DNA from 2 places in the Pseudoalteromonas qingdaonensis genome. Region 2 is predicted to be linked to the other one. Evidence: predicted binding sites of a transcription regulator. Region 2 holds the regulator's gene; the other holds the start of a gene.
The links. The regulator FliA, encoded in region 2, starts transcription of late flagellar genes. The targets are predictions, from matches to a motif close to CTAAAGNTNNNNNNNNNNNNGCCGATA.

Region 1 (16,314 bases), on a different contig from region 2:
AACGTTTCCGTGAAATCGCTGACAAAGTAGGTGCTTACCTGTTTGTTGATATGGCTCACGTTGCTGGCCTTATCGCCGCTGGCGTATACCCAAGCCCAGTACCTTACGCGCACGTGGTAACTACTACTACGCACAAGACGCTTGCTGGTCCTCGTGGTGGTCTAATCGTTTCTAACTGTGGCGACGAAGAGATCTACAAAAAGCTAAACAGCGCCGTATTCCCAGGTGGCCAGGGTGGTCCTCTATGTCACGTAATCGCTGCTAAAGCGGTTGCTTTCAAAGAAGCGCTACAGCCTGAATTTAAAGCATACCAGCAGCAGGTTGTTGCTAATGCTCAAGCCATGGTTAAAGTGCTACAAGAGCGCGGTTACAAGGTAGTTTCGGGCAAAACCGACAACCACCTGTTCCTTCTTGATTTGATCGACAAAGACATCACGGGTAAAGATGCCGATGCTGCTCTTGGTAATGCCAACATCACGGTAAACAAGAACTCGGTACCAAACGATCCGCGTTCACCGTTTGTAACTTCTGGTCTACGTCTAGGTTCTCCGGCTATCACTCGCCGTGGTTTCAAAGAAGCCGAAGCGAAAGAGCTAGCGGGCTGGATCTGTGACGTACTAGATAACATCGAAAGCACTGATGTTCAGGCACAAGTAAAAGAAAAAGTGAAAGCAATTTGCGCTAAGTTCCCTGTTTACGCATAACAGTGTCAAATAGCTATTACACAAACATTTGTGTATGATAAAGGCCGCAATTTTTGCGGCCTTTTTGTTATCTACAGGAACCCCATTCACTATGCATTGTCCTTTCTGCAGCGCTAAAGACACCAAGGTAATTGACTCACGTCTGGTCGGAGGTGGCCACCAGGTTCGTCGTCGTCGCGAATGCAATGACTGTCACGAACGTTTTACCACCTTTGAAGGGGCGGAATTAGTGATGCCGCGGGTGATCAAGCGTGATGGTTCCCGTGAGCCTTTTAATGAAGACAAGTTGCAAAATGGCCTGCACCGCGCATTAGAGCGTCGACCAGTAAAAACAGAACAAGTCGATGAAGTGGTGCATCAAATCAAATCACAAATTCGTGCCACCGGCGAGCGCGAAGTCAGCTCACAACTGATAGGCGAATGCATTATGGAAGCACTGAAGGGGCTGGATAAGGTCGCTTATGTGCGCTTTGCTTCTGTCTATCGCTCGTTTGAAGATATCCGTGAATTCGGTGAAGAAATCGCCCGCCTAGGAGACTAAGATGATCTTCAGTGCGGATGACAAGCGCTATATGCGCCGAGCCATTGAGCTGGCGTATCAAGGTCGATTCACCACCACACCCAATCCCAATGTCGGCTGTGTGCTGGTTAAAGAGGGTCAGATTATAGGTGAAGGTTTTCACCAGCAGGCCGGAACGCCACACGCCGAAGTGCATGCACTTGCGGCGGCCGGTGATAATGCCCAAGGCGCTACCGCTTATGTAACCCTTGAGCCTTGCAGCCATACCGGTCGTACCGGCCCCTGTGCCGGCGCTCTGATCAAGGCCAAGGTGGCAAAAGTCATTTGCGCCATGCAAGACCCTAATCCACAGGTCAGTGGTCGCGGCATGAAGATGCTGGCCGAGGCGGGCATAGAAGTCGCATCTGGTTTGCTTGGCGATGAAGCCGAAAAGCTAAACCTGGGCTTTTTAAAGCGCATGCGCATCGGGCGTCCTTATGTTACCTGTAAGCTCGCCGCCAGCCTGGACGGTAAAACCGCCCTGGCCAATGGTGAGAGTAAATGGATCACCGGCCCAGAAGCGCGCAAAGATGTGCAGTTATTTCGCGCCCAGCACTGCGCTATTTTAAGCGGTGCCGATACCGTGCTGGTGGATGATGCCAAGCTCAATGTGCGATTGGACGACACGCAATTGGCCGAGTATGTGCTGCCCGAGGTGCGCCAACCGCTGCGGGTGATCTTAGATAGCCGTTATCGGCTGACCCCGGATTTAGCGCTTTTTCAACAGCCCGGCGAGATATTATTAGTGCGCTCACGCACAGCCAGTGTGACGCGCAAAGAGCTTGATAAACAGCCCCTGTGGCCCAACAATGTAACCGAGTTGCTGTGCGAAGGCCTTGAAAATGGGCAGGTTAATCTTGATGCTCTGCTGGCAGAGCTGGCGCAGCGTGATATTAACTCAGTTTGGCTGGAGGCGGGGGCGACCCTGGCCGGTGCCATGGCGCAGCAGCAACTTATTGATAGCTACATTGTTTATATTGCGCCAAAATTAATGGGCAGTGATGCCAAAGGCTTGTTAACTATGGGCCCCTTTACGGCCATGACTCAAGTGCCAACCCTGCACTTTAGCGATATGACCCCGGTTGGTGAGGATATTCGCCTTACCTTAGAACAACTTAGAGTAGAATAGCCATGTTTACAGGTATTATTGAAGCAACGGGCACGCTCAGCTCCCTGACCTTGGTTGATGGCGACTTAAGCGTGCGCGTACAAAGTGACAACTTGGACATGAGTGACGTCGCGCTTGGCGACAGTATCGCTACCAATGGCGTTTGTTTGACCGTTACTGAAAAATTCAGCGATGGTTTTAGTGCCGATGTCTCTAAAGAGACCTTGTCACTGACGCGCTTTGCGCATTATCAGCGCGGCCAGCGAGTCAATTTAGAAAAGGCTCTGCAGCCGATTTCACGCCTAGGCGGGCACCTGGTTTCCGGCCATGTGGATGGCATTGCCGAGGTGGTAAAAGTCAGCCCTAATGCCCGCGCCATCGACTATTGGCTAGCGGCGCCGGAAGCGCTGATGAAATATATTCCCTACAAGGGCTCGGTGTGCATCGACGGCGCCAGTTTGACCGTTAATGAAATCGACGGCAACCAGTTTAAATTAACCATAGTGCCGCACACGCTGGCACAAACCACGATCGCCGAATTTCAGGTTGGCACCTTGGTCAATCTCGAGGTCGATCAAATAGCGCGTTACTTGGAGCGCCTAATTCAAGGGGCGCAAGCTCCAAAAGCAGAATCAACAGTAACCGAAAGCCTGCTGGTGCAGGCCGGATTTATCAAATAACACATAGTGGGCAAGATATGAGTTTGAATAGCGCAGCGGAGATCATCGAAGACATTAAAAATGGCAAAATGGTCATCTTGATGGACGACGAAGATCGTGAAAATGAAGGCGACCTGATTATTGCCGCCGAGCACATCAGTGCTGATGCAATTAACTTTATGGCGACCTATGGCCGTGGCCTGATCTGCTTAACGCTGACACAAGAGCGTTGTGAGCAATTGGCACTGCCGCTGATGGTGAAAAACAATGGCGCCCAGTTCTCGACCAACTTCACCATGTCTATTGAGGCCGCCAAGGGCGTAACCACAGGTATTTCTGCCGCCGACCGTGCGCGCACTGTGCAGGCCGCCGTGGCCAAAGGTGCGGTAGCTGAGGATATCGTTCAGCCTGGGCATATTTTCCCGATTATGGCCCAGCCAGGTGGCGTTTTAACTCGAGCCGGTCATACAGAAGCAGGTTGTGACCTAGCCCGTTTGGCCGGTCTTGAGCCGTCGTCTGTGATTGTCGAAATCCTGAACCCGGATGGCACCATGGCCCGTCGCCCAGAGCTGGAAGTGTTTGCCAAGGAGCACGGTATTAAGATGGGCACCATTGCCGATCTTATCGAGTACCGTAACCTTAATGAAACCACCATTGAGAAGGTTGCCCAGTGCAAGCTGCCGACCGAGCATGGCGAGTTCGAGCTGGTAACATACAAAGACACCATAGATGGTCAGCTTCACTATGCCATGGTGAAGGGTGAAATTAACGACCCAACTTTAGTGCGTGTGCACTTGCAAAGTACCTTTAACGACATTCTGCTCTCCGATCGCGGCGCCGAACGCAGCTGGACGCTTTCTAAGGCCATGGATTACATTGCCAAAAATGAAGGGGTTCTGGTTATTCTTGGTAAACAAGAGTGCAGCGAAGATATCGAAGCCATGGTCAAGGCGTTTGCAATGGAAGATGAAGGTCAGCAGGCCAATTATCGTAAGTTCCAGGGCACCTCGCGTACCGTGGGCATTGGCTCACAAATCCTTGCCGATTTGGGCATTACCAAGATGCGCCTGATGAGCATGCCGAAGAAGTATCACGCGCTGTCGGGTTTCCACCTTGAAGTGGTTGATTACGTACAGCCAGAATAAGCAGCTATTTTTTTTCAGTTATGGTATGATGCGCGGCAATTTTGCGATACCCCTAATTCGCCCCGCATCACGCGTTGGCAATATCAATAAAGGTTTATAAATGAAAATTATTGAAGGTAACAAGTTTGCACCGGGCAAAAAATTTGCCATCGTGATTTCACGTTTTAATGACTTCATTGGCAGCAGCCTACTTGATGGCGCGGTGGATGAGTTAAAGCGCACTGGCAACGTCAGTGACGACGACATCACAGTAGTTTACGTACCGGGCGCCGTTGAGTTACCACTTGTGGCTAAGCGTCTTGCCGCTAAAGGCGAGCACGATGCCATTATCGCCCTTGGCGTTATTATTCGTGGCGGCACACCGCATTTCGATCTGGTTGCCGGTGAGTCGAACAAGGGTCTGGCACAAGTATCGCTAGAATATGATGTACCGGTTGCTTTTGGTGTATTAACCACGGAAAGCATAGAGCAAGCCATTGAGCGTGCAGGTACAAAAATGGGCAACAAGGGTGGCGAAGCTGCACTAAGTGCCCTAGAAATGGTTAATGTTTTAGACAAAATTTAAGGGTTCACAGTGAAACCAGCAGCTAGACGCAAAGCGCGCGTATTGGCCCTACAGGCCGTTTACTCTTGGCAAATGAGTGGCAATGCCATTGCCGACATTGAGCAGAATATGTTGATTGAGAACGACATATCTAAGGTTGATGTAGAGTATTTTAAAGATCTCGCTCGTGGCGTGGCCGTTAACTTTAAACAGTTGGACACCATTTTGGCTCCGCACTTAACGCGTCCTTACGAAGACATCGACATGGTTGAGAAAGCCATTCTGCGTCTAAGCGCGTATGAGTTAAAGTTCCGTGAAGACGTACCTTACAAGGTAGCGATTAACGAAGGCATTGAATTGGCAAAAACTTTTGGTGCCGAAGACAGTCATAAATTCGTTAATGGTGTGCTGGATAAGGCGGTCAAGGAACTGCGTAGCTAAGCACCTGACAACAAGGAGAGCCGGCTCAGGCCGGCTTTTTTGTGTATGCAAGAATTTGAATTAATTAATCGCTACTTTAAAGGCCGTGGCATCAGTCGTCGCGACGTTAACCTGGGTATTGGCGATGACTGTGCGCTAGTCACAGTGCCGCAAAACAGCCAGTTGGCGGTCACCACAGATACTATGGTGTGTGGCGTGCATTTCTTTGAAGATATGTCACCACGTGCCTTGGGGCATAGAGCCATCGCCGTAAACCTGAGCGACTTGGCGGCCATGGGCGCCGAGCCGGCCTGGGTGTCGGTGGCCTTAACCTTGCCTCATGCCGATGTGCAATGGCTGGAAGAATTTACTGCAGGCATGCATGAAATTGCCGAGTATTTTAATGTCCAGATCATAGGTGGCGATACCACTCAAGGGCCGCTTACGGTAACTGTTTGTGCCAAGGGCACTGTGCCCGAAGGAAAGGCCATTACCCGCAGTGGTGCCAAGACCGGCGACTGGATTTATGTTACAGGCCCGCTTGGGGATGCCGGATTAGCGGTGGAAGCGCGCAAGCAACACCTGGATATCGACCCAGAGTGGCTGAAAAAATTAACTCATAAGCTTGAATACCCGACGCCGCGCGTTGCCGCAGGGCAGGTGCTGCGCGGTTATGCCAGCGCCGCCATCGACATCTCAGATGGTTTATTGGCGGACTTAGAGCACATTCTTGAGATGTCTCAGGTCGGCGCCACCATACAGGCCGATAAAATCCCTACCACAGAGGCGTTCCGCCAAAGTATCGAGGGCGAAGCTAAATGGCCGTATATTCTTGCCTATGGCGACGATTACGAGCTTTTGTACACTGTGCCTGAAAACCACAAGGCCATGTTGGATAACAAGCTTAACCAGTACGGCATTGATGCCGTGTGTATCGGTCAGATCCGTGGTGGCGAAGGCAAGATCGACGTATTCGATGGTGAGCACAAGCTGGATATCAGCGCCATGGGATTTGAACATTTTGCCGAGGATGAAGCATGTTAAGCATGACTAGCAATACCTTTAATCTGCGCCGCGGCCATCAGTTCTTTGGCCTTGGCTTTGGCCTGGGTTTAAGCCCTAAGGCGCCGGGCACAGTGGGCACCTTTGCCGCCTTGCCTTTTATCTTTATGACCATGAGTTATCCCCTGTGGCTGCAACTGGTGTTTGCCTTGGTGATTTCTGTATTTGGTATTTGGGCCTGTGGCAAAACTGCCGATGATTTGGGCGTACACGACCACCCGGCTATTGTCTGGGATGAGGTGGCCGGTTTTTATATCACCATGATAGGTGCGGCGCTTAATTGGCAAACGCTTTTGGTTGGCTTCTTATTATTCCGCTTCTTCGATATCGCCAAACCAGGACCGATACGCATGCTGGATAAACGCCTACACGGTGGACTGGGCATTATGGCCGATGATATTTTGGCCGGGATCTGCTCTCTAATTTGCCTACAGGCGTTAATTAAAGTAGGTTATTTGCCTGGACTATAAGTTTTGAACATGGGTGTGACATTGCTGCGGTTTTTACAGTCACTTTTGCTGCTGGCGGCGACGCTAATAACATCAACGGCCTCGGCATCTATTACCGATTATGTAGTCAAACAATGGAACACCCGAAATGGCTTGCCTTCGCAATCCTTAAAGAGTGTAACCCAGGACAACCAGGGTTATATCTGGGTCGGCACCCAATTCGGTCTCAGTCGCTTTGATGGCGAACATTTCACCAATTTTAACCAGCAAAACAGTAACTTCCTAAGCAGCAATGCCATTAACAAGCTGCTGATAGATCAAGAAGGCCTGTTGTGGATCGGCACCAAAAAAGGGGTTTCCGTGCTCGACCCCGATTCCATGAACTATTTTCAGTTCGGCATCAGTGGTCCGGTGCGCGATATCCTACAAGACGAGAAGGGCAATATCTGGGTTGCCGCCAGCGAGCTTTTTTATATCGAACGCAACCAAATTGCCTTTCACCTAGACGAAGAGCAGCGCCGCAGTAGCGGTCGTATGCAAAGCCGCTTAACCGCCATTAACCAGATCTCCGTCAGCAAGATGGCGCTGGCACCACAAGGTGTTTGGCTGGTCAGTGAAAACCACCTTTTGCGCCTGACCAATATGTCGTCGTCATCTTCCAGACTGCGCTTAAAAATCACCGCCCGGGTGACCTTACCCGAGCGCCTGGCGCAAACCATAATTCATGATTTAGCCTGGCTTGAAGGCACCCTTTATCTGGCCTCCGAGCTCGGCGCCTATTTCCTTGATATAGACGATGAATTACGTCCCTTTGCCTTGCCAAATGCAAGTAATGCCGCCGTTTATAAGTTTATGGGTGACTCCGATGGGGCGCTGTGGATTTCGACCTATGGCCGCCTTTTGCATCGTGATAAGTCCAAAGAATGGCAGTGGGTGGAGCCGGCAGCACTGGATCAAAGTATCTGGTTTTCAGACATGTACCGTGACGACCAAAACAATATTTGGCTTGCCAGTTTCAGCGAAGGTTTGTGGCTGGCACATGCCGGACGGGTAGAGCGCCATAATGCTTTATCAAGCATGACCGAAGCCGTGATGGCACTGACCCTCTCTCCTAAGGGGCAACTTTGGGTTGCCAACCGCTCTGGCGTGGGTTATTTCGATCAGGACAATAACTTCATTAATCGTATTCCTCGCGCCAAGCTAAGACGCAGCGCAGTGCATGATTTGCATTTTGTCGGTGAGCGCCTCTATATCGCAACCGACCGTGGTGTACTCTATTTTGAAAATGAAGAGCTCTTTAATATAGAAGCCCGCGAGCTGCGCCTTAACCCTGTGTTTGCCATTAGTGAGGCCAGCGCCGGTGGGCTCTGGTTTGGCACAGGTCGCGGCATGTATCGTCTGGGTTATAAGGGGCTGACTCCCTTTAACTATAATGCGGTGCTCGACAGTAAATTTATTACCTTTGTCGTCGATAAGGGCAAATATGGCCTGATCGGCACCAGCCAGGGCGGTTATATCTTCTCCGACAAGGGCATAGAGCGTGCCGGCGATAACACCGCCCTTGAAAGCGCCTATGTCACCAGCATTTTGGAAATAGACGGGGTGGGCACTTTAGTTGGTTCACTCAATGATGGTCTTTTCTATCGCAGTACCAAGGGGCGTTGGCATCAGCTTGATGTTTCTAACGGTCTGCCTTATGGCTCCATCTTTAGTTTGCATTATGACAAAGACCTGCAGCGGGTCTGGGTAAGCACTATGAAGGGCGTGTACCGCATGCCGGTGGAACAATTCTCCGATGAAATCGGCAACTTGCAAGTGGAGCAGGTGATCTCCTCCTATGACCGCCAATTAGACGGTAAGGCCAGCCAGTGCTGTGCTGGTTTAGGTCATGATGCGGTTGCCGATAATGGCAGCTCCATCTGGTACCCCAGTTTGCAGGGGGTGGTGGAAATTCCCAAAAGCGTGCAGCTGTTTGGCCAAGACGCCTTAGCTCCTCAGGTGGAAAGCATAGCCACGCCGCGCCGCACTCTATACACGGGCGCTTTGGGTAAAAAGCCTGTGCTTGATACCGATGAGCGCGATTTGACCATCAGCTATACCGCCATCGACTTTTATGCCCCGGCGGAAGTGGAGTTTCGCTATCGCTTACAGGGCTTGGATAGTGACTGGCGCTATGCCAACAATCGCCGCGAGGCCATCTATACCAATTTACCACCCGGGCCTTTTGTCTTTAAACTGGAAGCCAAGCGCACCAGTGGCAATTGGCAAGAGGCCAGCAGCGCCGAGTACGCCTTTACCGTGCCGCGTCGCTTTGATGAAACCATTTATTTTCGCTTACTGATCGTTTCTTGCTTCTTCTTTATTTTGTATCTGTTGTTGTGGGTTTTCAGGGCGCAGGAGCGACGTAAACAGGCGGCGTTGGAAAGCTTGGTGGAAGAGCGCACCCTGGAGCTGCGTGATGCTAATGATAAGCTCAATCAGGTTAACTCCCAGTTGAAGCTGGTGAGCCACTCCGACGAGCTGACCGGGCTGCGCAGCCGCCGTTTCTTATTCGACCAGCTGCCCAAGGATATAGAGCACTATCAGCGTAACGCCGAATCCTTGCAAAAACAGGGCCGTGCCTTAGTGCTGGTTATTGTCAATATCGACAACTTCTCGCGTATCAATGATGCCTATGGGCCACTGAGCGGCGATACTTGTTTGCAGCAAATGGCGACCCTGCTTAACTCCTGCACTCAAGGCTCGGATTATGTGGCACGCTGGAGTGGTGATGAATTCCTCATATTGCTGCGCGACTTTGAGCTCGATCAGGTTAATTTGTTTGTCCGAAACCTCTGTAAGTCCATCGCCAACAAGGGCTTCTTACTGCCCAATGGCAAAAAGATTAACCTTAGCGTCTCAATGGGCTGGTCCAGCTACCCCATGCCTTTATTAGGCGGTCAGGTGATCGGCTGGGAAACATCGGTAAATCTCGCTGATATCGCCCTGCATCAGGTTAAAAAGCGCGGCGGCGATGGTTGTGCGCATATTGAGTTTGATGATCAGCTTGATGCCTTCGAGTTCGAGCAAAGCGAGAATCTTGATGAGCAGATAGCCACACTGCAAAGCACTTCGCTGGCGGATATTAAGATCTGGATGCGCTAACCAGCAGATAACAGGCACAAAAAAAGGAGCGATATCGCTCCTTTTTGCTTTTCGGTTTTGGTATTAAGCCATCCAAGCCTTAACTTGTCGCTCGATACCAGCGCTATCCAGGCCAAGCTCGGCGTGCATTTCCTGCTGTGTACCGTGCTTGATAAAGATATCTGGCAGGCCTAGGTGCATTACCGGCTTAAGCTGCTTGCTTTGTGCCAGATATTCGCTCACCGCTGAGCCTGCACCACCGGCGATCACATTGTCTTCCAAGGTCACTAGGTGCTCATGGGTAGCGGCTAATTCATCGATCAGCGCCGTATCTAATGGCTTAACAAAACGCATATCTACCAAGGAGGCATCCAGTGCTTCTGCGGCTGGCTCGGCGTATTCGAGTAGGGTACCGAATGACAGTATGGCCACACCTTTACCTTGACGAAGCACACGGCCTTTACCTATTTCAAGCTGCTGCATTTGTGCATCGAATGCACCTTCACCGGCACTGCCACGGGGGTAGCGCACCGCTGCAGGCTTATCCAGCTTATGGCCGGTGTAAAGCATATTACGGCATTCGTTGGCATTGGCCGGAGCCATGATCACCATATTGGGAATGCAGCGCAAGAAGCTTAAATCATAGGTGCCCTGGTGAGTTTCACCATCGGCGCCAACTACACCAGCACGGTCGATAGCAAATAACACAGGTAATTCTTGCAGGGCAACATCGTGGATCAGCTGATCATAGGCGCGCTGTAAGAAGGACGAATAAATCGCCACCACGGGATTTAACTGCTCGCAGGCAAAACCGGCGGCTAAGGTCACAGCATGCTGCTCGGCAATGGCCACATCAAAATACTGCTCTGGATATTCTTTAGAGAAGCGCACCATGCCAGAGCCTTCGCGCATGGCCGGAGTAATGGCCATCAGGCGGCTGTCTTGTGCGGCCATATCGCATAACCAGTCACCAAACACCTTGGAAAAGGTCGGCGCGCCTGGTTTTGACTTGGGTAACTTGCTTTCGCTTGGATCGAACTTAGGCACAGCATGATAACCGATAGGATCGGCTTCGGCTGGCTTATAACCCTTACCTTTTTGCGTTTTCACGTGCAGTAGCTGTGGGCCCTTAAGGTTACGCATATTACGCAGGGTATCGACCAGCATATTAACGTCGTGACCATCAATGGGGCCGATGTAATTAAAGCCCAGCTCCTCGAAAAAGGTGCCAGGGATCACCATGCCTTTAAGGTGCTCTTCCATACGGCTGGCCAGCTCTTTGACTGGCGGCAGGCCGGAGAGCAGCTTTTTGCCGCCTTCACGAATATTGGTGTAAAAGCTGCCGGAAAGAATACGAGCGAAGTGGTTATTCAGGGCACCGACGTTTTCCGAGATAGACATCTCGTTATCGTTTAAAATCACCAGCATATCCGACTTCACATCACCAGCGTGGTTCATGGCTTCGAAGGCCATACCTGCGGTAATGGCACCATCGCCGATCACGGCTACGGTTTTACGTCCTTTACCTTCTTTTTGCGCCGCAATAGACATGCCTAACGCCGCAGAAATCGAGGTACTTGAGTGACCAACACTAAAGGTGTCGTACTCGCTTTCACCACGGTAAGGGAAAGGATGCAGGCCATCTTTTTGGCGGATGCTGTGCATTTGCTCGCGACGACCTGTGATCAGCTTATGCGGATAGGCCTGGTGGCCCACATCCCAGATCAAGCGGTCGAATGGCGTGTTATAGACATAATGCAACGCCACAGTCAGCTCCACCGTGCCTAAACCTGAGGCAAAATGGCCACTGCTTTGTGATACGGAGTTCAGTAGGTAGTCCCGCAATTCATAGCTAAACGCGCCTAGCTTATCTTGAGCCAGGTCGCGCAGTTGTGCAGGTTCATCGACCTGATTTAAAAGGGGATACTTGCTGCTATCCAAATTCATGCGTTTTATTATCCTTCACTGCGATGGCCTGAGTATATCAAAATGGGCACGGCCATCTGTAGTAATTTTTAATGATCTCGGGCGATGATGTACTGCGCCAGTTGCGCCAACATATTGGTGTCATAGGGCAGGTTGTCGAGAGCAGCAATGGCCTCGTCATAGAGCTGCTGTAGTTTGGCTTTGGCGCCATCTAAGCCAAGCAGAGCTGGGTAGGTGGCTTTACTGGCGGCCTCATCCGAGCCCTGCGGTTTGCCCAAGGTCTGGGTGTCGCCTTCTATATCTAAAATATCGTCCTGTACCTGGAATGCCAGGCCGATGGCCTTGCCGTATTTTTGCAGTGCCGCTTGCGTATCGCTGTCGCCCTTAGGGGCACATAAATAGCCAAGCTCGATGGCGCAGCTTAGGAGCGCACCGGTTTTGGCATTATGTATCTGCTCAAGCTCGCTTAAACTGATGTCTTTTCCGGTGGCGGCTATGTCCAGAGCCTGACCGCCGACCATGCCGAGCAAACCAGACGCTCGGCTTAGGCTTTGTACCAGACGGATTTGCGCGCTGGCGTCAATGTTAAAGTCGTTAGCGCTTAGTAATTCAAAAGCTATGCTCTGCAGTGCATCGCCGGCCAAAATAGCATGGGCTTCATCATAGGCAATATGGCAGGTTGGGCGACCGCGGCGTAATTCATCATCGTCCATGGCTGGCAAGTCATCATGCACAAGGGAATAGCTGTGAATACACTCGATGGCCGCGGCGGCCTTATCGAGGTCGCCCTTGTTGGCGCCTAGCATGGTGCCTACGCAATAAACCAAAAACGGGCGCAGTCGTTTACCGCCATTTTGTACGCTGTACTGGCTGGCCGCGAGGATCCTTGGTTGAGCATCTTGCTGGCTGTGGAAATAGCTTTCCAGGGTGTGCACTAGGTCTTGCTGTGCTTGCGCTAAGGCTTGTTTTAATTCCACAGTGGCTATTACTCTTGAGGGTCCATAGGCGTTAGTTCAGCATCGAGATCATTGCTCATCAGCATGCTTACTTTTTGCTGCGCATGATCCAGTTTTTGCGCCGAGGCATTGGCTAGGCTGATACCGCGTTCAAACTGCTTTAAAGAATGCTCCAACGGCATATCGCCTTGTTCCATCTCAGTGACAATTTGGCTCAGTTCGTTGATTGCGTCCTCAAAGGTGAGGTTTTCTGGTTTTTTTTGGGCCATTGCCTGCGCTCTCGTTACTGAATTGCTAAGAGCGCCAATTCTAGGAGGATTCGGTGACCAGGTCAAAGGCGGTGATGATTTTCGCCCCTTCTTATGCGCATAATTTTAAAATAAAAGGGTTAAGTATTTGCGCTGGTTGCCGATAGCTTAAGAGTATTTATAATAGCGGCAAATTTTTAGCACCCGAGCCGAGCTCAAAGAGGTGTGAAATGAAGTAACTGTGGGTGGAGGACATGTGGATTTAGCAACCATTATTGGTATTCTCGGGGCGATAGGCTTTGTAGTTATGTCTATGGTACTTGGTGGCGATGTAAGTATGTTTTACAACACCCCCTCGGTACTGATCGTTTTTGGTGGCTCGCTGTTTATTGTTCTTGCTAATTACACCATGGGGCAGTTCTTTTCCATCGGCAAGGTGGCCGGAAAGGCCTTTATGTTTAAGATAGAGTCGCCGGACGAGCTGATCGAAAAAGCCGTTGAACTGGCGGACTCGGCTCGTAAAGGTGGCTTTTTGGCGCTCGAAGAAGCACAGATCAGCAATAAGTTTATGCGCAAGGGCATCGACATGTTGGTCGATGGTCACGATGCCGATGTGGTGCGTGCAACCTTACAAAAAGATATTATGCTGACCTCGGCGCGCCATCAGCAGGGCGCCGGTTTATTTAAAGCGCTCGGCGATATTGCCCCTGCTATGGGCATGATAGGAACACTTATCGGCTTGGTGGCCATGCTCTCAAATATGGATGACCCCAAAGCCATTGGCCCGGCCATGGCGGTGGCCTTGTTAACGACCTTGTATGGTGCCTTTTTAGCCAATGTGATCGCCATTCCCATTCAGTCAAAACTGGAGCTGCGTAAAGACGAAGAAGAGCTTAATCAGCGCCTGATCCTTGATGCCATTCTAGGTATTCAAGACGGTCAAAACCCCAAGGTGATCGAGGGCATTTTAAAGAATTACCTTGCCGAGTCTAAGCGCCAGCTAGATACCGAGGATTGAGCGAGCAATGAGTATGTCCGACGAACAAGCATGTAAATGTCCTCCCCCTGGATTACCTCAGTGGATGGGGACTTTTGCCGATCTTATGTCGTTGTTGATGTGTTTCTTCGTGCTGCTGTTAGCCTTTTCGGAAATGGATGTTCTCAAGTTTAAGCAAATTGCTGGCTCGATGAAGTTTGCCTTCGGGGTGCAAAACAAGCTGGAAGTAAAAGATATTCCTAAGGGCACCAGTGTGATCGCCATGGAGTTTAAGCCCGGGCGACCAGAGCCTACGCCCATTGAAACCATTCAGCAGCAAACCACGGAAATGACCCAGCAGATGTTGGAGTTTCAGGCTGGAGATGAAGACTCGGCCGGTGGTCGCCAGGAGCAAAAAGGCGATCAGCGTGGCGGTGAGTCTGCCAGCACAGAGGAGCTACAAGAGCAGCTTCAAGCCATTGCCGCGGCGGATCAAGAAAGAGTTAACGAGCTGGTGAAGAAAATAGCCCAGCAGCTGGAGCAACAGATCATTGATGGTGCCATAGAGCTGGAATCTCTGGGTCAACAGATCATCATACGTATTCGTGAAAATGGTTCCTTCCCATCCGGCAGCGCGTTTTTACAGCCGAAGTTTAAGCCCATAGTGCAGGACATTGCCCGCTTGCTAAAAGATGTGCCTGGGGAGATCACCGTCTCTGGTCATACCGATGATTTTCAGGTCGCTAATGAGCTCTATACCAATAATTGGGATCTTAGTGCCAAGCGTGCCGTTGCCGTTGCCAGTGAGATGCAAAAAGTAGCAGGCTTTGATAAAAACCGCATGGTGGTGGTCGGCCATGCTGATACTCGGCCCTTAGTACCTAATGAAAGCGATGACGACCGTAAGCGCAATCGTCGGGTGGAAATCTCCATTATGCAGGGTAAAGCGAAAGAATCGGATCCAATTGAAGTAGTTCAGTAGAAATAAAAACCATGAGGGTGCGCTAATAAGTAGGCACCCGTCCTTAATATTCTTTCATCAAAAGTAAAAATGCACTACACTCTTCTTTACTGTATGGATGAACAGTTGTTGTGCTATGAAGCTATATATTGCTGAAAAACCTTCCCTTGGGCGTGCCATTGCTGCCGCTTTACCTAAACCCCATAACAAAAAAGACGGCTATATCGAGCTGGGCAACGGCGATTGTGTAACCTGGTGTATCGGTCATCTATTGGAGCAGGCAGAGCCCGATGACTATGATGCCGCTTATAAAAAGTGGCAAGTACAGCATCTACCCATAGTGCCACAGCAGTGGCAACTTAAAGCTAAAAGCAAAACCCGCAAACAACTTACCTTGGTTAAAAAGCTGATCAAGCAAGCATCGCAAATTGTTCATGCCGGTGACCCGGATAGGGAAGGGCAACTTTTAGTCGATGAGGTGATCTCCCAAGCCAATTTGAGCGCGGCTAAAAAGCAAAGTATTCAGCGATTACTGATCAGCGACTTAAACCTACCCGCGGTGAAAAAAGCCCTTGGACAATTGCGGGCCAATGCGGAGTTTATTCCGCTCAGCGTCTCGGCTTTGGCGCGCTCCCGTGCCGACTGGCTGTTTGGTATGAACCTAACCCGCGCTTATACCCTGGCCGGGCAAAAAGGGGGGTATCAAGGTGTGCTCTCGGTTGGTCGGGTGCAAACGCCCATCCTTGGCCTGGTGGTAGCACGGGATAAAGAAATTAAAGAGTTTGTTAGCAAGCCCTTCTATGAGGTAGAAGCCCTGATGCGCACTCAAGAGCAACAAGGCTTTACCTTAAAGTGGCAACCCAGCGAAGCCTGCCAACCTTATCAGGACGAGCAGGGTCGGGTATTAGTTAAGGCCCTGGCCGACAACGTTGTTTCCCGTATCAAGGGGCAGCATGGATTGATCACCCAGGTCAAAAGGGCAGAAAAACAAGAGCTGGCGCCCTTGCCTTACAATCTTTCTGCCTTGCAAATCGATGCCGCCAAGCGCTTCGGGTTGCCAGCCAAAGCGGTACTGGATACCTGTCAAAGCCTTTATGAAAAACACACCTTGATCACCTATCCGCGCTCGGATAACCGCTATCTGCCCAAGGATCATTTTCAGCAAGCGTCAGCCATTATCGACAGCGTAATTGCTAACGGTGTGTTTTCAAAAGAGCAGCTGGCTACTGCGGATCCGTTAAAAAAAGCACGTTGCTTTAACGATGCCAAGGTAGCCGCCCACCACGCCATAGTGCCGACCAATAAAAAGACCTCGGCGCAGCTTACAGAAACAGAGCGCCGTGTTTATGAGCTGATCTGTCGCCAGTACCTGATGCAGTTTATGCCGGCCTACCGTTATCACCAAACCGATGTGGAAGCTGAGATAGCCGGCGGCAAGTTCACTACCAAGGCCAAAGAAGAACTAGAACGCGGC
Region 2 (14,224 bases):
GTACGCCGCGAGCTTTACTTGAGTGCTTACTGGGCACCTGCTGCGCCAAACTGGCGTCGCGGAATTTTGTGTCTATGGGGATCACCCCGGGCCAGACATTGTCGCCATAGCTGGCGAGCAACTGTTTGTAGGCCACCAAAGACGCCTTGGTGCGCTTATCAAACATGGTTGCCACAACTGTATACTTGTAAGCATTGCCGCAGGCAGTGCCATCGCCCTTAGGGGCAGCACTGATTTGCATCAGCTCCATGGTGCGCATCATGCGCTCTAAGCCCTTAAGGGCCAAAAACTCGGTTTGCACCGGCACTAAAACATGGTCGCTGGCGGCTAAGGCATTGACCATCAAGACCCCAAGTACAGGGGGACAATCTAAAATGGCATAATCATAATCATCGCTTATCTTCGCCAGCACCTTTTTAAGGATCAGCCCCATACCGCTTTGTGTACCCATGCTTCTGTCCAAAGTAGCAATGGCCATGGTTGCCGGCAGAATATCGATATTCTCCACTGCGGATGGGCATAAGGCTTGCAGGATTTCTTCCCTTTGCATTTCCCTGCCACGGGAAAAGACATCATAAGCACTGACTTCAATGCGCTCCGAGTCAATGCCAAAATAATAGGTCAAAGAAGCATGTGGGTCGGTGTCGATAAGCAATACCCGCTTACCCTGCTCCGCCAGCAAACCGGCCAAGGCCACCGAGGTAGTGGTTTTACCTACACCGCCTTTTTGGTTCGCCACAGTCCAAACTTTCATTGTCCGTTATCCTCGCTGCGCGTGGTAATGCGAATGCCGCCATGAGGCAGCTGTATTATTTTTATGCTGTTATCCTGCCCCGGCCTTTGTACCTCCTGCGCTTGCGGCTCTTCGCTGGAGTCATGGCTCTTAGGCGCAGCCATTGCTGAAACCTCGGGCATTGGCAAGGCATATTTAGAAATGGCGATCACCACCTTACGGTTTTGTGCCCGCCCTTGCGCACTGCCGTTATCGGCAAAGGGACTGTATTGGCCATAGCCCTCAAGGGCCATTCGCTCGGGAGCTATCTGCTCCTGCTGCAACTGCTTAACCACGGCCGCGGCACGGGCCGCCGACAGCTGCCAGTTGGAACTAAATAATTCGTTGTTAATAGCCAGATCGTCTGTGTAGCCGCGAATGCGCAGGTAATTGCGCTGCGTTGCCAGCACCTGGGCAATGCGCGCTATTACCGCCTCGGCCTGATTTGTGACTGTGGCGCTGGCACTGGCAAATACCATGGCGGAATTCATTTCTATGCTAAGCCAGTCTTGATCTAACTGTAACTGAGCATCGCCCTGGCGTATCTCTTTAAGCAAGGTGTTGGTGAGCTCATCGACCAGGCTCTCTAAGGGTTCACCCAGTTGCTGCTTGGGCAGCTGAGTCACATCACCCTGCTCAGGTAAAAGCTGGGTGCTGGCCTGGTGCTCCTTTTGCAGGCTTTGACCATGTAAGAGCGCCTCATTGGGCGCTAAGGGCTGGGTCAGTAAACCTTGGGCTCCGGCGCCAGTATCATCGCTGGCGGGGGCATGGGTGGCCTTGGTGAAGATCTGCTCCAGAGATTGCGAGAACACCTTGAACTGCTCATCTTTATGATTAATGGCAATGGCGTAGAGCACCACAAACAAGGCAAACATTATGGTCATATAGTCGGCATAAGACACCAACCACCTATGGGTATGTTGTGATGCTTTGGCTTGGGCTCGACGGTGGCGCAGACGCATAAGGCTAGTATCCTGAACTCACATGACGCTCGGCGATATAGGCCTCTAGCTTTAACTCGATATTGGCTGGCGTTTCCCCGGTTTGCATAGCCACTATACCCTCGGCAATAAGCTCGTGATAAAGCATCTTTTCTTCAATCACCTGCTTGAGCTTATTGGCAACCGGCAATAACAGCAGATTAGCCAGGCCAACACCGTAAATGGTGGCCAAAAACGCGGTAGCAACACCGGCACCTAGCTGCTGTGGCTCGGTGATATAGGCCATGGCCTGAATTAAGCCCAGCACGGCGCCCAATATGCCTATGGTTGGCGCATAACCGCCCATGGCCTCATACACCCTGGCGGCATCAAGCAAGCGTTCGCGCTCCAGCGTCAGTTCAATATCCAGGGTATCGCGTAAACGCTGCTCCTGGGTGCCGTCAATCAACAGGCTTAAGCCCTTAGCCGCGTATGGGTCTTGGGTTGTTAGCGCATATTCTTCCAGCGCCAAATAACCTTTTTGTCTGGCGGTGCTGGTCCATTCCTTAACCTGCTCTATACCCGCTTCCATATCGTAGCTTGGCGGTGTAAACACCCATTTAAAGATTTCCAGCGACTTTTTAAAGGTCGGCAGCTGAGATTGCAGCATCACCGCACCCAAGGTGCCACCGAGCACTATGATCAGCGCCGGCACATTGATAAGGGCGCTGACCACGCCACCTTCCAGGCTGTAGCCCAAGGCGATGGCGCCAAGAGCAAGAATAAGACCGATCAGGGAGAGCTTATCCATGGCCTACCTCCTTGATTAAATGGCTGGCAACATCTTCTAGCGCTAACTGATGATCATGCAAACCGGCACTGACTACGGCCTGCGGCATGCCATAGACCACACAAGAGCGCTCATCCTGAGCCCACACCCTGGCGCCGTACTGCTTTAACATACGCGCCCCTTCACGACCATCGGCACCCATGCCGGTCAGCACTATAGCTAATACATCACCGCCAAACTTCTTGGCACTGCTGGCAAAGGTAACATCAACGCTAGGTTTATAGGTGATCCTCGGGTTGTCATCGGTAAACACCTTAAGTTTTGCCGTAGTGGCGCGAGGGTCTAGCATCATTTGTTGGCCACCGGGGGCCAAATAGGCGGTGCCGGGTTTTAAGGTATCGCCCTGCTCGGCCTCTTTCACGTCAATCTTACAAAGATTATTTAAGCGCTGAGCAAAAGCCGGGGTAAAGGCCGAGGGCATATGCTGTACCAGTAAAATAGGCAGCGGAAAGTTTCGGGGTAACTGGGTTAAAATGCTTTGCAGTGCAACCGGACCGCCGGTTGAAGTGCCTATCACCACTAAGCGATAATTTTTTCCCGATGCCCGAAAACCATTCACTCTAGGACTTGGGCTAGCGCTAACGCTTGGCTCAGTTTGAGTTCTGGATTGAGTAAACTGACTTTGCGGTGCACGAACGGGACGCGCATTGTTAAGGGCTGCTGTAGACCCAGGTGCAGTTGTTGGCGTCGCCATGGCTGGACGGCGCCAACTCATTAAACGACGGCGCCCTAATTCTTTGACCTTGCGCTGCAGTATAGCCACGGCGTCATCGTTATTGCGGGCTATGTCTTCGAATTTTTTCGGCAAGAAATCAAGTGCCCCGGCGTCCAGAGCATCCAAGGTGGCACCGGCTCCTTCCCGGGTTAAAGACGAGAACATCAAAATAGGCGTGGGTGTCTTGGCCATGATCTGCTTCACCGCCGAGATCCCATCAAGCACCGGCATTTCCACATCCATGGTGATCACATCCGGGCGCAAGGCCGCAGCTTTGGCCACCGCATCGGCACCATTAACGGCCGTGTCTATTACATCGATATCGCTATCGGCAGCAAGAATTTCGCTAACACGACGGCGAAAGAAACTCGAATCATCAACAATCAGAACTTTTACAGGCATGGGGCAGTCACCTAGTTCACGCTGGAGCGGCCAGCATAATGTTTTAACATGCTCGGCACATCGAGGATAAGAGCAATGCCACCGTCGGAGGTAATGGTTGCGCCGGCCATGCCGGGCGTCCCTTGTAACAAGGCATCAAGGGGCTTGATCACCACCTCTTCCTGACCAATCAGGGAGTCCACTACAAAGCCCACCTGCTGGGTACCAATTTGTACTATTACCACATGCCCCTTGGCCTTGCGCTGGGTTCTATCGGCGCCCTTCACCAGCCAATGCTCCAAATAAAACAAGGGTAAGGCTTTATTGCGCACGATAATGGTCAGCTGGCCATCGACCACATTGGTCTTGGTTAAATCCAGGTGGAAAATTTCGTTCACCGCCGCAAGCGGCAAGGCAAAGGTTTGCTCGCCCACCACCACCATCAGGGTTGGCAAAATAGCCAGGGTCAGGGGTACCTTAATGTCTAAGCGAGTACCCACACCCAATTGCGATTCGATATTAATGCTGCCGTTAAGCTGGCTTATCTTGGTTTTCACCACATCCATGCCAACGCCGCGTCCGGAAATATCTGAGATTTGTTCCTTAGTAGAAAAACCCGGCGCAAAAATCAGGTTATAGGCCTCGTTATCACTTAAACGGGCAGCCTGATCGGCATCCAATACGCCCTTATTGATGGCGATATTTTTCAGTTTTTCCGCGTCCATTCCGGCGCCATCATCTTGAATGCTCAAAAGAATATGGTCGCCTTCCTGGGAGGCAGAGAGCTTCACCAAACCGGTGCGGGATTTACCCGCCTGCTCGCGCACATCGGGCATTTCTATGCCGTGATCAACTGAGTTGCGCACCAGGTGCACCAAGGGATCGGCTAGGGCTTCGACTAGGTTCTTATCGAGATCCGTGTCTTCCCCTTCCAATACCAGGGAAATGTCTTTTTGCAGACTGCGTGCCAGATCACGTACCACCCGAGGGAAGCGTCCAAAGACCTTTTTAATCGGCTGCATGCGAGTGGCCATCACCGCCCCCTGCAGATCCGCGGTGACCACATCCAGGTTGGCAATGGCCTTACCCATTTCCTCACTGTTGCTGCTGTTGGCCAAAGTCAATAAACGGTTACGTACCAGCACCAGCTCACCAACCATGTTCATGATCTGATCCAAACGCTTGGTGTCGACCCTTAGCGTGGTCTCAGCGGCTGGCGCCGCAGGGGCTTTAGCGGCGGGCTTATCCGCCGACTGCGCAAGCGGTTTTGCTGTCGCCGCGACAGGTGCCGGTGTAGATGTAGGTGTAGCAGCAGATGCCACCTTGGGCTCAGCCGGGCTACTCGCAACCGGAGCTGGGTTTGCCAAAGCTGTGGGGCCATTGCCTTTACCGTGAAGCTCATCGAGTAAGGCATCGAATTCGTCTTCGCTGATTTCCTCATCATCACTGTTGCTGGCGGTATAAGTCTCGTCCGGCGCTGTTTCTATATCAGCTGCGCTCGTTGTCGGACTAAGCGTGCCAAAGTTGCCGGGGCCGTGCAATTCATCGAGCAAGGCATCAAATTCATCGTCGGTAATATCGTCATCGCTTGCGTCGATAGTCGCTGCGTTATCCACCGACTCCTCATTACCCGGACCTTTCCCTACTCCATGCAGCTCATCAAGCAAGGCATCAAATTCGTCTTCGCTGATTTCATCTATGCCTGCGCCGGACTCATCCATAAAGGTCATGGCGGCATCTTCAACCGCTACCGGCTCGGGCTCTACTGCTGGCTCAACAACGGGCGCTGGCGTAGTAAGGGCTTCATCGGCGGTTTCAGGTTCACTCAGCTGATGCAAAACAGCCAAGAGCTCTGGGTTTGCGGGTTCGGGTTGCTCGCGCTGCTGAATTTGCGCAAACATCTCGTTAATGGTGTCCAGCGCTTGCAAGATCACATCCATCAGCTCGGCACTGACGCGACGCTGTCCCTGACGCAGGATATCGAAGACGTTTTCAGCACCATGGCAGGCATCAACCAGCTCATTCATGGCCAGGAAGCCAGCGCCGCCTTTCACCGTGTGAAAACCACGGAAGATGGCATTAAGTAGATCCTTGTCTTCGGGATTATTTTCCAGCTCCACCAATTGCTCAGACAGCTGCTCTAATATTTCACCCGCTTCGACAAGAAAGTCCTGCAAAATATCTTCATCTACTTCAAAGCTCATGCAAGCGCACTCCTGTTAGAATCCCAGACTCGACAATAAATCGTCGACCTCGTCCTGGCTTGACACCACATCATCACGAGATTCTTTATCAATAATGGGCCCTTCCGGGCCTTCGCCGTTGACCTTACTGGCCACTTGTTCTTTTTCTAATAGCTCGGACTCTTCACCACCGAATACGGTCAATAGGTGGATCAAACTCTCTTCCACTTCACGCACCAATTCGATAATTCTGCGGATCACCTGACCGGTCAAGTCCTGATAGTCCTGCGCCATCAACACATTGTTGAGTAAGTCGTGCAGCTCCAAGGTGCTGCTCTGAGAGCGATCCATAAAACCGTCAAGCTGATGACACAGTTGCTTAAACTCGCCTAGCTGCAGGTCGCGGCGCATCAACTTATCCCAATTGGGTTTGATCTGATGCAGATCAGTGGACAAACGCTCGGCAATGGGCAGGCTGGCCTCCACCGCATCCATGGTTTTATTCGCCGCCTGCTCGGTCATTTCCATAACATAATTGAGACGCTGTTTGGCATCTGGAATAGCTTCGTTGGTCAGGTCTGAAAGACGCGTATCCAGCTGGAAATTCTTCAACGATTCATGCAGTTGACGTGTGAGTTTTCCCACCTCGGCAAACAGCTCGGATTGCTCCTTCGAAGCCGCATCCAAGATCAACTGGTCGGCTTTTTCCTGCTCGCCCTGTTCCAAAAACACCACAAGCTGCTTGGCCTGCTCCAGGGTAATATGAGGTGCAGCGGACGCTGACATAACCCTCTCCTTCTTAATTAACCTAAGCGCTCAAACACTTTTTCCAGCTTGGTTTTCAAGGTCGCGGCGGTGAAAGGCTTAACTATATAACCATTCACACCGGCCTGGGCGGCGGCAATAATTTGTTCTTTTTTGGCCTCGGCGGTCACCATTAATACGGGTAGGTGTTTTAGTCGCTCGTCGGCGCGAATGGCGCGCAACAGGTCAATACCTTGCATGCCCGGCATGTTCCAGTCGGTAACCACAAAATCAAAGTCCTGATTTTGCAGCATGGGCAAGGCCGTAATGCCGTCATCCGCCTCTAGCACATTGGTGAAGCCTAAATCACGCAAGAGATTTTTAATGATTCTTCTCATGGTGGAAAAGTCGTCAACCACAAGGATTTTCATGTTCTTATCCAAAGTATCCTCCGTAAACCCGCTTTACTTTATTAATTGATCCAATCATTGATCTTGGCTCTAAGCCTGATCATTGCCTGACTATGTATCTGGCTCACACGCGATTCACTGACCGCGAGTATGTGCCCAATTTCTTTTAAATTCATTTCATCGTTGTAGTACAAGGACAGCACCAGAGCATCGCGCTCGGGCAAAGACTTGATAGCCTTAACCAAGGCGGCATTAAATCTTTCGTTATGCATGCTGGCAAAGGGTCGGTTGACCTGCTCCGGCTCATGCTCACAAGCGCCGATAACGTCTTCATCAACGCCGAGATCTTCTATGCCAATGACCTTGGCACAGTTCACATCGTTTAAAATCGAATGATATTCTTCAAGTGAAATTTCAAGCCGTTGCGCAACTTCTATATCCTTGGGTTCGCGCCCCAAGGTTCGCTCCAAATCATGGATGGCCTGTGCTATGGCGCGACTATGGCGGTGCAAGGAGCGCGGTGCCCAATCGCCGCGGCGAATTTCATCAAGCATGGCGCCACGAATACGAATACCGGCAAAGGTTTCAAAGCTGGCGCCCTTAGTGGCATCGAAATTTCGTGATGCTTCGATAAGCCCTATCATGCCCGATTGGATAAGATCATCCAGCTGCACACTGGCCGGCAAACGCGCCAACAAATGGCAGGCGATACGCTTAACCAAAGCCGCATGGCGCTCCACAAGAGAGCCTAATTGCTGTTGCTGTTGATACCCTGCGACTTTGTTCATAGCCGTCCTATACCGTTAGCGGCCTACGAGCTTTTCAATAAAGAATTCTAGATGTCCCGAAGGGTGATTCGGCAACGGCCACTGGGTGGCCTTGTTGGCGAGGTTCTTCAGCGACACAGATGCCGGAGAGTTGGGGAATAAATCGACCACGGCCTTTTGTCGGCGCGTGGCTTTACGCATGTTCTCGTCATAAGGCACAGCGGCAACCAGCTCAAGCGAGACATCGAGAAAACGGTCGGTAACCTTGGAAAGCTTGGCGAATAGGTCCTGGCCCTCGCGCAGACTGCGCACCATGCTGGCAACGATTTTAAATTTGTAAACGCCATGCTCGCGGCTAAGTACTTTGATCAGAGCATAGGCATCGGTGATCGATGTGGGTTCATCACATACCACCACTACCACATCTTGTGAGGCGCGGGAAAAACTTAGCACCATATCGGAAATACCGGCGGCGGTATCGACAATCAGCACGTCATATTCACTATCGAGTTCGCTAAAGGCGCGAATTAGGCCCGCATGTTCGCTAGGGCTCAACTCAACCATGCTCTGGGCGCCCGAAGAAGCGGGAGCGATACGAATGCCTGCGGGACCTTCCACCAGAATATCGCGCAGATGGCATTCGCCATTGAGCACATGAGAGAGGTTTTTTTCCACTCGTAAACCAAGCATTACGTCGCAGTTGGCCAGACCCAGGTCGGCATCAAGTACCAAAACCCGTTTGCCTAGCTGACCCATGGCAATGGCCATGTTCAAGGAAACATTGGTTTTGCCTACACCGCCTTTGCCGCCGGTTACGGCGATCACTTTCACGCCTTGACTATTATTATTCATTCTGCGAAGACCGCTTGCCTGATCCAAGATGGTGTTAATCATACATTCCTACTGCTGGTGACGCTAGCGTCTGACGCCCCGCTGGAGCTGATGTTGCTTGCGCTTTTTGGCGTTTTATAAACAATTGCTCAGCCTTTCTCACCATTTTTTCCGAGTTTGCCACCCGGATATCTTCTGGCACACGCTGACCGTTGGTAAGATACCCTATTGGCAGGCGATTTTGAATCGCCACACTAATAATCTCACCCAAACTTAGACTTTCATCAAGCTTTGTGAAAATACAGCCGCTTAGGTCTACCATTTGGAAGTGTTTTATGGCTTCTTGTAATACTTCGCGCTGGGCCGTGGCACTGAGCACCAAATAGCTGCGGATCTCCACAGCGGCACTGCGCATCAGGGTATTTAACTGCTCAGTTAAACGCATATCGCGCTGGCTCATACCTGCGGTGTCAATGAGCACCAAGCGCTTATTACGCAACTGAAATAAGGTATCGGCTAATTCGCTGGCATCTTTAACCTGCTTCACCGGACAACCGATAATACGGCCATAGGTTGCCAGTTGCTCAAAAGCACCAATACGGTAGGTGTCTGTAGTGATCAAGGCCACCTGATCGGCACCGTATTTTTGCGCCCCCAGGGCGGCCAGCTTAGCTACTGTCGTGGTTTTACCCACACCGGTCGGACCTACTAAGGCATAAACGCCACCATGGCGTAAAATTTCGTTGCCCGTGGTGTGCATATGCTTGTGCGTCATTTCCATTACGCTCTGCCAGGCTTGCTGACGGGAAACGTCATCAGGCACATAACGCACTAACTGCTCTGCCACCTTGGTATCAATCCCCATGCCTTGTAAGCGTTCGATAAAGCAGGCGCGGGTTGGGTCACGGCGGGCGCGGTCTTGCGAGAGCAAGCCCGATACCTGGTGTTCCAGCAATTGGCGAATGGCATTCATTTCATCGCGCATGGCGGTAATTTCATCCTGCTCGGCAGAAGTGCTTTGCGCGAGCTCATCCAGGTCATCGCCGTCCAGATCATCACCCAGCTGCTGGGTAGACATTCTAGGCTCGGGACGTGGCGTATGGGATTGCACTCGCGGTTGTTCTTGCGGTTGGAAACGCGACTCTGTCGCACCATAGCCTGCGGCATGTTGAGGCGTTCCTTGCTGTGCTGACTGATGCAAATCGATACCAGACTGCGAAAACATATCTGCTAGGACAGCATTTTTCGGCTGTGGATTTTGACGCTCTAACAGGGCCTGTAAAGAATCCGCCACGGGTGTGCGCTCACGCTCTTGTTGGCCATGCACTCGGGCACTGTGATTATAAGGCTGTAGTATACGCGGCTGTGGACTTGCCTGCTGGGCTTGCGTGCTAGGTGCAACGGCACTTGGCTGGGCAGCAGTCGCATTAGGGCGCTCATGATCGATTGCGGCAACGATTTCCACCCCATCGGCGAGCTTTTTATTCGACATGATCACCGCGTCGGCACCGAGTTCGTCCTTTACTTCTTTTAATGCGCTGCGCATGTCTTTAGCAAAAAAGCGTTTAATTTTCATAAGTTCACCCTTTAAGCAACGGCCAGGCCATTGGTTTATTGCTGTCCTACGGAGCTGACTATCTTAATTTGACGCTCATCGGGGACTTCCTGATAAGACATCACCCTAAGGCCGGGAATGGTGTATTTAACAAAGCGTGATAACACCGTTCGCAGCATGCCTGAGGTCAATAAGATGGAAGGTTCACCAGCCATTTCTTGGTTTTGGTGGGCTTCACTGAGCGAGGCTTGTAATCGCTCGGCTAGGCCAGGTTCGATACCGGCCCCTTCATCTCCTGCGTTCTGAAGTGACTGATGCAACATCTGTTCCAACTCAGGCGCCAATGTTATGACAGGAATTTCCGGGCTTGCGCCCACTGCGTCTTGCACTATTAAACGGCGCAGAGAAATACGTACCGCTGCGGTTAATACATCTGGGTCCTGGCTACGCGGGCCGTACTCCACCAGGGTCTGCACTATGGTGCGCATATCGCGAATGGCGACCCCTTCGTTAAGCAGGTTTTGCAGCACTTTCACCACTGTCGTCAAGGGCAGCACCTCGGGCACCAGGCCCTCCACCAAACGCGGATGACTCTTGGCCAGCATATCGAGCAGGCTCTGTACTTCTTCGTGACCAAGCAGCAGCGCAGCATTGTTAGTGAGCAACTGGCTGATATGGGTGGCAACCACGGTAGCGGCATCCACCACCGTATAACCTAAGGATTGGGCTTCGTCTTTTAGTTCTGGCTTTATCCACACCGCATCCAGACCAAAGGCCGGATCCTTAGTAGCAATGCCGTTAACCGGGCCAAATACCTGACCCGGATTAATGGCCAGCTCGGCGCCGCTGCTGAGCTCGCCATCGCCGCTGGACACCCCCATCAGGGTAATGCGGTAAGCATTGGGGTCGAGCTCTAAATTATCGCGAATATGCACAGGTGGCACCAAAAAGCCAAACTCTTGCGAGAGCTTTTTACGCACCCCTTTAATACGGCTTAGCAGCTCGCCACCTTGAGCCTGATCAACTAGGGGAATTAAGCGATAGCCCACTTCCAGACCGATCACGTCCACCTGCTGTACATCATCCCAGCCCAGCTCTTTGGGCTCATCGCGGGTCGCTACTTGGGTGCCAGCGCCCTGCGTCGCCTGCTGTTGCTCTTGCAACTCGGCCTCGCGCGCCTGTTTTTGTGATAAATAAGCAATAAAGCCCAGTAAGGCACCCAGACCCAAAAAGGCCAAATGCGGCATGCCCGGCACTAGACCCATGGTGACCAAGATACCGCAGGCTATCCACAGGGCTTTATCATTGCCCAGCTGGTTTTTGACCTGCTCGCCCATGTTGTGGGTTTCATTTTGTCGCGTCACCACTATGGCGGTGCCAATAGATAGCAATAAGGAAGGCAACTGAGCGACCAGGCCATCCCCTATAGTCAGCAGGGTATAAACCTCCATGGCCTGACCAAAGCTAAGATCATGCTGGATCATGCCGACGAACAAGCCGCCAACTATGTTGATGATAAGAATAACGATACCGGCGATGGCATCGCCTTTTACAAACTTACTTGCACCGTCCATAGAGCCGTAGAAATCCGCCTCACGGGTCACTTCTTCACGGCGCTCACGGGCTTGCTCGGCGCTGATAAAGCCGGCATTTAAATCCGCGTCTATGGCCATTTGCTTACCCGGCATGGCGTCCAAGGTAAAGCGCGCCGACACCTCGGAGATGCGCCCGGCACCCTTGGTGATCACCACAAAGTTGATGATAATAAGAATTAAAAAGACCACTAAACCGACCGCATAGTTACCGCCGATCACCACAGAGCCAAAGGCTTCAATCACCTTACCGGCGGCATCACCACCTTGGTGACCTTCGAGCAGCACCACCCGAGTACTGGCGACATTCAGGGCCAAACGCATTATGGTGGCGACCAAGAGCACCGCCGGAAACATACCAAAATCCAGGGGTTTTAAGGTATAAACGGTTACCAGCAGCACCACCAGGGCCAAGGCGATATTAAAGGAAAAGAGAATATCGAGCAGAAACGGCGGCATGGGCAAAACCACCATGGCCAGCGCGGCCAGCACCAATAAAGGCGTCCCTACGCCCTTGGCATATTCTTTTTTATCGCGATTAAGCTGGGTTAAAACGGCCTTAAAATCCATAAATGCGCACAGCAATAAATTGACACTGAGGGCATTAAAGCAAGGAGCAGGCCAGCTTTAAAAGTTATGCTTTAGCGGCGCTAATTCTACCTAGCTCTGCTTAATATTGATAATCATCTGGGATGGGTAAGTGCTCGCTCAGCTTGGTCGGCCTGCGGCCACGGCCCTTTTGGAAGCGCTTTAACTGATAAACATAGGCCAGCACCTGAGCCACGGCAGTAAAGAGTTGCTCCGGCACCTGCTCGCCCACTTCCGTGGTATGAAACAGCGCCCGGGTCAGCACAGGTGACTCCACCAGAGGCACATCGTTACCCTGAGCCACCTTACGAATTTGCATCGCCAGCTCATCGCCGCCCTTGGCCACCATAATTGGGGCTCCGGCCTTGTCTGTGTCGTATTTCAGTGCCACCGAATAGTGAGTCGGGTTGGTGACCACGACATCGGCGTCGGGGACATCCTGCATCATACGGCGCTGCGACATTTCCCTTTGAGTGCGGCGAATACGCGCCTTGATCTGTGGATCACCCTCGGAATTTTTATACTCGTCCTTGACCTCTTGCAGGGTCATTTTCAGCTGCTTATGGTGATTATGACTCTGATACGGGGCATCGATGGCGGACACCACCAGCATGGTGCAGCTCAGCGCTAGGAACATCCAGGCAATGATCTCCAAAGCATGAACTATATTGCCCGGCGTCGTCTCTATACTGAGATGGAGAATTTCATAAAAGTACATTTTAATTAAAAACACAGCACAGGCGGCAACCAGGGCAAATTTTAGCAGCGCCTTAACCAGCTCAACCGCCGCCTGAGTGCCAAACATGCGCTTAAAGCCTTTAAGCGGGGACATTTTATTGGCCTTGGGGGCCATGGCCTGCCAGGAAAAGTTAAAACCGCCGAGCAAGGTATTACCAATAAAGGCCGCCAGCACTATCACTAGCACAAACATGGCCATGGGATAGAGCAAGGCATCGGCAACGGCGCCCCAGGCCGAGAACATTTTCGAGGTGTCATAGGTTTCATTGCGGCTAAGGGTAAGCATGCGACCCATCACCAGGTGCAGGCCACGGCCTATGTCCGGGCCATAGATCAGCAGCGACACCGCCGACATGATCAATACAAAGGTGGTGCCTAGCTCTTTTGAACGCGCGATCTGCCCCTTCTTTTTCGCTTCTTGGAGCTTCTTCGGCGTGGGTTCTTCGGTTCTTTCCTGTCCTGAATCTTCTGCCATTTATCCTCCTAAGGGGCGCAACCGACCATGGAGCACATCAGCTCCACCATGCGCAGCCATTGGGCTTCAAACTGGGCCATAAAATTCCCCAGAGTCGCCCAGATGATGACCAGGCCAGAGACCAGGGTAAAGGGAAAGCCGATGGCAAAGATATTAAGCTGCGGCGCGGCGCGGGTCATGACCCCGAACGACAGGTTGATCACCAGCATGGCGGTCAAGGGCGCCAAAGCCAGTACCAGGGCTGTGGTAAACATCCAGCCGCCCCAGGTAACTATGTCCCAATAATGATCCACCGCCCACCAACTGCCGTCGATGGGCAGAGCAATAAAGCTGTGTACTATCATCTGGATCATCATCAAATGACCGTTAAAAACGAAAAACAGCAAGGTGCTGAGGATAAGGTAAAATTGGCCGACGGCGGGCACGCTAAGGCCATTGGCTGGGTCAACTACTGAGGCAAAGCCTAAACCGGTTTGCATCGCCAGGATTTGTCCAGCCAGAATAAAGGTATTGAGCAGCAACTGAGAGGCAAAACCCATGGCCACGCCAATAAGTATTTGCTGCAGCACCACCAAAATCATTTCTGCCGAGAAAAGGTTGGTAAATTGCACCGGCGGCAGCACGGGCACGGCTACAAAGGCGATCACCAGGGCCAGGCCGAGCTTAACCCGGGCCGGCACATTGCGGGCGCCGATACCGGCCA

Region 1: a site for FliA is predicted at 13,043-13,069, ahead of pomA (flagellar motor protein PomA). Genes of this name have one in related genera too.

What each region holds. Positions count from the first base shown of each region.
Region 1 is NZ_JBCGCU010000001.1:3,645-19,958, reverse strand. It holds gene glyA (serine hydroxymethyltransferase) at 1-704, shown strand, start outside; gene nrdR (transcriptional regulator NrdR) at 796-1,245, shown strand; gene ribD (bifunctional diaminohydroxyphosphoribosylaminopyrimidine deaminase/5-amino-6-(5-phosphoribosylamino)uracil reductase RibD) at 1,247-2,392, shown strand; gene WCN91_RS00080 (riboflavin synthase) at 2,395-3,051, shown strand; gene ribBA (bifunctional 3,4-dihydroxy-2-butanone-4-phosphate synthase/GTP cyclohydrolase II) at 3,069-4,175, shown strand; gene ribH (6,7-dimethyl-8-ribityllumazine synthase) at 4,276-4,740, shown strand; gene nusB (transcription antitermination factor NusB) at 4,750-5,160, shown strand; gene thiL (thiamine-phosphate kinase) at 5,206-6,183, shown strand; gene WCN91_RS00055 (phosphatidylglycerophosphatase A family protein) at 6,186-6,671, shown strand; gene WCN91_RS00050 (diguanylate cyclase domain-containing protein) at 6,693-9,794, shown strand; gene dxs (1-deoxy-D-xylulose-5-phosphate synthase) at 9,858-11,720, opposite strand; gene ispA ((2E,6E)-farnesyl diphosphate synthase) at 11,789-12,676, opposite strand; gene WCN91_RS00035 (exodeoxyribonuclease VII small subunit) at 12,685-12,924, opposite strand; gene pomA (flagellar motor protein PomA) at 13,160-13,921, shown strand; gene WCN91_RS00025 (flagellar motor protein MotB) at 13,935-14,861, shown strand; gene WCN91_RS00020 (DNA topoisomerase III) at 14,977-16,314, shown strand, end outside.
Region 2 is NZ_JBCGCU010000007.1:21,297-35,520, reverse strand. It holds gene WCN91_RS07835 (ParA family protein) at 1-754, opposite strand, end outside; gene WCN91_RS07830 (OmpA family protein) at 751-1,734, opposite strand; gene WCN91_RS07825 (flagellar motor protein) at 1,739-2,503, opposite strand; gene WCN91_RS07820 (protein-glutamate methylesterase/protein-glutamine glutaminase) at 2,496-3,659, opposite strand; gene WCN91_RS07815 (chemotaxis protein CheA) at 3,671-5,842, opposite strand; gene WCN91_RS07810 (protein phosphatase CheZ) at 5,858-6,607, opposite strand; gene cheY (chemotaxis response regulator CheY) at 6,625-7,008, opposite strand; gene WCN91_RS07800 (RNA polymerase sigma factor FliA) at 7,038-7,763, opposite strand; gene WCN91_RS07795 (MinD/ParA family protein) at 7,779-8,636, opposite strand; gene flhF (flagellar biosynthesis GTPase FlhF) at 8,629-10,149, opposite strand; gene flhA (flagellar biosynthesis protein FlhA) at 10,185-12,290, opposite strand; gene flhB (flagellar biosynthesis protein FlhB) at 12,391-13,521, opposite strand; gene fliR (flagellar biosynthetic protein FliR) at 13,530-14,224, opposite strand, start outside.